2 regions of the Gilliamella sp. B2828 genome follow, and region 1 is predicted to be linked to the other one. Evidence: riboswitches for the same ligand, from Rfam matches in the RefSeq annotation. Region 1 holds a riboswitch; the other holds the start of a gene.
What was found. A riboswitch is a leader RNA that binds a small molecule or an ion and turns the genes downstream of it on or off. The one in region 1 is predicted to bind preQ1.
Positions count from the first base shown of each region.

Region 2: linked by a shared signal. The riboswitch ahead of queF (preQ(1) synthase) and the one ahead of queD (6-carboxytetrahydropterin synthase QueD) in region 1 are both predicted to bind preQ1.

Region 1 is NZ_JAFNMU010000009.1:36-3,465, forward strand. It holds gene J3U19_RS08390 (7-carboxy-7-deazaguanine synthase QueE) at 1,146-1,760, opposite strand; gene queD (6-carboxytetrahydropterin synthase QueD) at 1,757-2,185, opposite strand; PreQ1 riboswitch class I at 2,189-2,234, opposite strand; gene clpB (ATP-dependent chaperone ClpB) at 2,519-3,430, shown strand, end outside.
Region 2 is NZ_JAFNMU010000004.1:188,225-191,654, forward strand. It holds gene coaA (type I pantothenate kinase) at 1-375, shown strand, start outside; gene J3U19_RS05440 (DUF1090 domain-containing protein) at 392-847, shown strand; PreQ1 riboswitch class I at 1,644-1,688, shown strand; gene queF (preQ(1) synthase) at 1,691-2,164, shown strand; gene queC (7-cyano-7-deazaguanine synthase QueC) at 2,189-2,842, shown strand; gene J3U19_RS05455 (7-cyano-7-deazaguanine/7-aminomethyl-7-deazaguanine transporter) at 2,890-3,430, shown strand, end outside.

The sequences.
Region 1 (3,430 bases):
CATGTTATCCTCTTTTAGTATTTCATGCTTACGAAATATAGATTATTGTTATTATTGTTGTTGCTATTGTTATGAGTAATGATTTAGCTTTGCTGCAATTTGATTATTTTTTAGATATCAACATCATTGAACATCCGGAATTGATTAACGTCAAAAAATCATTGAAGAGTGAATATAAAATACACGGTTTCATGTATTTTGCAACTTTTTTTTGAAAAATACTTTAATTTTAAACTAGCTGGATAACTTAATGATATTATTCATAAATAACTGAAACTCTTGTAACAATCTGTCGTCTAAACCTGATCAAAAAAGGATTAACAGATTTGGCTTTGGCTGATTGTTTTATTAGTCTTTTGCACAGAATGTTGATAAGTTTTATCGTGGAGTTAACATTTATACTGAAACATCGCTCTTTCCTCAAACCGTTTGGCAAAATAACGGACGCAAAGTGATAAAAAATGGGTTTTACCGACCATTAAGATAAGCCAATCAATGAAATTTTCGTGTGGTTTAAAGGTAAGGGTAATGATTCTTTGAAAGTCGAGTTTTATGAATAAGTGATAATGTGCTTTGTAAAAAATATTTAGGAGTGTATGCCGTTTCGTTGTTTTTTTGTCTTACATTGAACGATTAAGGACGAATTGAGAGGGAGGGGGGGAAGCTCTGGTAACGTGGGGATGTGTCATGATGTTATCTCAATGGGGATTGGTGATGGATAAATCATGATAAAAAAATGACTTTTTATTGTCACCTTCCTTTTGGGTTAAGAGGGGTACTTTGTTGTTCAACGTAAATAAGCGAAAAATTGTAATGGTATACACTCCTAAATCTTTTTTACAAGATAAACATAAAATTAGTCGATTCAAATTCAATTTATGTTTAAGTAGTATTGAGAGCGGACTATCTAATCAAGAATTTTTTCATCAGCATTATTACCTTACCAACACTCATCATTTGGCAAGTCAAACGCCTTATTGACATTAGCGGAATGAATAAGGTGAATGACAAAACAAACTTACTAAAATTTGATAAAACATCATCATTACCAAATTAAATAGCGCTGAACAGTAGAGCTGACTGATTAAATTTTAGTGCCTAAATCTGTTTTTTATTCAGTTAACTAATAGCAAAGAATTAAACGATTACTCAATATGAGCAAACTTATGCGTTTGAATGCTTAGTAACCATTTGTTGTCGATGCGGTTTTGGTTGATTTTGCCAAGTAATTCAATTGTTTCAAGCATATTAAATTCCCCCTTTTTTTCGCAAGGAGATAGATAATATCGTTTGGCTTGAATCTGGTGTTCGATATATTGGCAAAAAGGGAGAAAGTCTGCATGATTTTCAGCAACAATTCGCACTTCGTTTGCAGTCGGTTGAGCGATTTTTTGGTATCGTGCTTGATAACAAAATTTAGGGCTAAGGGCGATATAGTCAATTAAAGGATCGACTTTACCTAATCCATTACTTTCAATAGCAACAAAGTAGCCGGCTTGTTTTAGGGGGAAAAGTAATTCTGGTAGGGCGGTAACCATCGTTGGTTCACCCCCAGTAATAATGATGTTTTTGCTGGTATATTGTTTCACTTTAGTCAATAACTGATCTCGTGTAAAACGGGTAAATCGGCGAAAATTAGTATCACACCAAATGCAATTTAAATTACACCCAGCAAAACGAATAAAAATGGCAGGCATGCCTGTATTATAACCTTCGCCTTGTAATGATTCGAAGATTTCAACAATACGAAATTCCGTCATTTTTCGCTCCGATGGTACTCACAGTAAGATGTGGGGGTTTCCCAAAGTTTGATCATCGAGATAGGTAAGTATTGTGACAGGCAATCAAAAATAAATTTACTCATCCCTTCGGCAGTGGTGCGACAAGGAAAGGCAAAAATTTTTCGATCCATCTCTTGCAATAGTGAAGCGATACGGCATTCATTAGCATTATTTTGATTATAAAGGTAAGCATGATCAAGCGGATCCACAATGTGCTGTTTAACAATCGCTTTTAAATCAGCGTAATCTATGACCATATCTGCACTGGAACCCGTAGCTATCAGATCACCTTTAATTTCGACCAATAAGCGATAAGTATGTCCGTGAAGGTTATGACATTTTTTGTTGTGCCCGTCTAACATATGACAAGCATCGAATTGAAATTCTTTAGCAATTTTGAACATGTATTATTCCTAGTTTTTTTTCGTGGGATGGATCACGAACCACGGTTAGACCATCTAACAAAATAGAGCGGTTAATATAATCGATTAGCGGCTAAATGTCATCTTACAATTGTTATTACGAGCAATATTCATTACACTAATGTTGTAAAATTGAACATTTATATTTTGCTTATTTCAGTAACTGAATATAAATTCATTTTATTGTCGATTTTTTGTAAAAAATTTCATAAAAAACTCTTGAAATTTATCTTTCCACACTCATTTAGTAACCATGCAAATGGTTTATCTGCTTAAAGCATTTAAGCCAAATCTATTGCTCAGGAGATAATTAATATGAGGTTAGATAAACTCACTAATAAGTTTCAACAAGCTTTAGCTGATGCACAATCATTAGCATTAGGTAAAGATAATCAGTATATTGAGCCTGTTCATGTTTTAACCGCCATGCTGAATCAAGAAGGCAGCAGTATCAAGCCGTTACTGGCAGCAGCGGGGGCAAATGTGACAATGTTACAACAAGAACTCAATCAAGCAATTGATCGATTGCCACAAGTACAAGGTGTGGGAGGAGAAGTCATTCCATCTCAAGATTTTGTACGTGTATTCAATCTTTGTGACAAGTTAGCGCAAAAAAATGGCGACAGTTATATCTCATCCGAACTCTTTATATTAGCAGCGTTAGAAGAAAAAGGCAGTTTAGGTGATATTCTTAAAAAAGCCGGTGTGACCAAAGAAAGATTGAATCAGGCAGTAAGTCAAATAAGAGGAAGTGATAACGTGAACGATGCTAATGCCGAAGATCAACGTGGTGCGTTGAAAAAATATACCATTGATTTAACCGAGCGTGCTGAACAAGGTAAGCTTGATCCAGTCATTGGGCGTGATGAAGAAATTCGCCGTACAATCCAAGTATTACAACGTCGTACTAAAAACAATCCAGTGTTAATTGGTGAACCAGGTGTGGGTAAAACAGCCATTGTTGAAGGACTTGCGCAACGCATTGTTAATCGTGAAGTGCCTGAGGGATTACGGAATAAACGAGTACTGTCTTTAGATATGGGGGCGTTAATTGCTGGCGCAAAATATCGCGGTGAATTTGAAGAACGTTTAAAAGCCGTTTTAAAAGATTTAGCCAAAGAAGAAGGGCGCATTATTTTATTCATTGATGAAATCCATACCATGGTTGGTGCAGGTAAAAGCGATGGGGCAATGGATGCAGGTAATATGTTAAAACCCGCATTAGCC
Region 2 (3,430 bases), on a different contig from region 1:
CCAGATATTTTGATTTTGGAAGGTTTAAATGTATTACAAGGTGCGGTCAATTATACTCAAGCACATAATCGAGTATTTGTTTCAGATTATGTTGATTTTTCGATATATGTTGACGCCGATTTATCTTTATTACATCATTGGTATGTGAACCGCTTTTTAAAATTTAGAGCAGGGGCCTTCAGTGATCCCAATTCATACTTCAATCACTATTCTCAATTACCAGAACAAGAGGCAATCAGCATCGCTAATCGCTTGTGGAGTGAGATAAACGAATTAAATTTAGTTGAAAACATTTTACCAACTCGAGAAAGAGCCAGTTTGATTTTGACAAAAGGTAACGATCACAAAGTAGATTATGTTCAATTAAGAAAATAAACTTAGGAGGATCAATATGAAATCAGCAATAGGGTTATTAAGTAAATTAAGCATTATCACTTTAGTTATGGCGTTTTCTGTAAATAGTTATGCATCAAGTAATGATGTACATGAAGGATTGACTTGCGATGCTAAAAAACAGGCCATCGAAGCAAAAATAGAACAAGCCAAAAAAGCCAATAATACTTTTGAAATCACAGGGCTTGAAAAAGCACTTCAACAAGTTAATACCAATTGTTCGGATGACACATTGGAACAAAAATACAAAAGATTAGTGGAAGAAAAAAGCAAAAATGTCTCTGACAAAACCAAAAAATTAGCAGAAAAAACCAAAGAGTATGAAAAAGATGGTATTAATGCAAATCAAGACAAAATTGATGCTCTAAAATCTAAATTGCACGATGCAGAAAAAGAACTCACTGAAGCAAAAAATAAATTAGCGGATTATTATGATAAAGTTAATACTAAGTAATCTTAGTTTTTAATTTTATTGAAATTAAAAAATAGATTCGAACAATAAAATAATATTGAAATTTGTGCAATTAATATTGACTTTGAGGAGATATATTACTTCTTGAGGTCATCTTTAATATCTCATATTAGCTAAAATTATGTTAATTTTCTTTAGTTCTATTTAGCTATTTTCTGTAAAAATGCTGTTAACCTAAAGTGCTACCAAAAACGATAAGTTTTATATGATCATTTATCTAAATATTATTAAATAAAACCATTAGAAATGGATGAATATTATGACAGATAATTTACGGCTATTAATTACAAAATTTTAAAACTTGAATACTGAAAATCGACTAAATGTATTCGATGTAAATATAATCAATTAAATTATTTTAAGTTTCTATTACCAATTGTTAAAAAATAATTAGATAATCGCATTAGGACTATTAATAGTCCAAAGAACAACATGAGTCTTACAACGATATAAATAAACAGATTATAACATTGATCTTTATTATCCCTTTACTATTCATAAATTTATGACTATTGATTAAAAATCTTCTACAAGGATGTTTTTTTTATCGGTAATGAATGTTGTCTTTTTGATAAAACAGAATGAGTGTTACACATAACAATTACTGAAAATAAACTGATCTCTTTTTTATAAAATTTTATTAGATAGCTAATTTTATAGAGTAATATTTGCTATTTTTCAAAGTTAACCGTTTCATTGTTTCCAAATCAGCTCTTAATTAATTTGATTAAAATGATGTTCTAGACTTTTTTAGTAAAAAAAGGTAAGGTGTGCGGCTTGTCTCGTGGTTCGTGAACCTCCCACGCAAAAAAACTAAGGAAAATTATGAGTAACGTTACATTATTAGGCGATCAGTCTGTTCGCTATCCAACAACCTATGCTCCGGAAATTCTGGAAACTTTTGATAACAAACATCCCGGTAATGATTATTTTGTTAAATTTAATTGTCCGGAATTTACGAGTCTTTGTCCTATTACAGGGCAGCCTGATTTCGCCACAATTTATATTTCTTATGTGCCTAATATCAAAATGGTTGAGAGTAAATCTCTTAAGCTGTATCTATTCAGCTTTCGAAATCATGGTGATTATCATGAAGATTGCATCAATATCATTATGAAAGATCTGATTAAGTTAATGGATCCTAAATACATTGAAGTGTGGGGTAAATTTACACCACGTGGTGGTATTTCAATTGATCCTTATGCCAATTATGGTAAATCCAATACTCAGTGGAAGCAAATTGCACTCAATCGCTTAGTTAATCATGATCTTTATCCCGAAAAAGTCGATAATCGCTAATTATCAATCTGACAGGAATTTTTAATGAAAAATCGTAAAGCACTAGTGATATTTTCTGGAGGGCAAGATTCGACGACTTGTCTGCTGCAAGCCATTGCCGATTATGGTCGTGAGAATGTTGAAACCATAAGCTTTCAATATGGTCAACGCCATAGTATTGAATTGGATAAAGCTAAGTGGATCGCCGAGGATTTAAGTGTCAAGCAAACCGTAATTGATACATCAGTGATCAAACATATGACCAATAATGCTTTGATTGATGATTCGCAAGAAATCAAAGCTGCACAAGATGGTGATTACCCAAATACTTTTGTTGATGGACGTAATATGTTGTTTTTACTGTTAGCGGGTTGTTATGCCAAGCAGAAAGGTATTAATGATATTATTATCGGCGTTTGTGAAACGGATTTTAGTGGTTATCCTGACTGTCGTGATATTTTTATTAAATCCATGAATGTATCGATGAATTTAGCGATGGATTATGCATTTAATATTAAAACACCCTTGATGTACCTGACTAAAGCTCAAACATGGGAAATGGCTGATAAATTGGGTTATCTTGATTATGTTCGCCAAAATACCCATACTTGTTATTACGGTGTAGAAGGGGGATGTGGTAAATGTCCTAGTTGTATGCTGCGTGATAAAGGTCTACAAGAATATTTAGCCCAAACTTAACCAATATTTATCTGGGTTCTCTCACCCCATTAAAAAAGGAAACAAATATGTATTTAAACGTTCATTCACAATTGATTGAAAAACAATTTACTCGACAGCAAAAACATAAAGCACTCGGCTGGTTGGCTTTTTTTCATATTATCGTTATTGCTTCCAGTAACTATTTGGTACAAATTCCATTTGATATTTTTGGATTTCATACTACTTGGGGAGCGTTCACTTTTCCATTTATCTTTTTGACCACTGATTTAACTATTCGTATTTTTGGTGCCAGTTTGGCGAGAAAAATTATTTTTGTGGTTATGATTCCCGCTTTATTGTTTTCGTACCTAATTTCGGTTCTATTTTTCGAAACCCATTGGGTAGGTTGGTCAGCATTGATTCATTTTAATAGCTTTGTTTTTCGAATTGCTTTAGCCAGTTTTGCGGCTTATTTAATTGGACAATTAATGGATATTACTGTTTTTAACTATTTAAGAAAAAATCGTTCTTGGTGGGTAGCACCTTCCGCTTCTGCAATTTTTGGAAATGGTATTGATACTATCGTCTTTTTTGCTATTGCTTTTTACAAAAGCAGTGATGAATTTA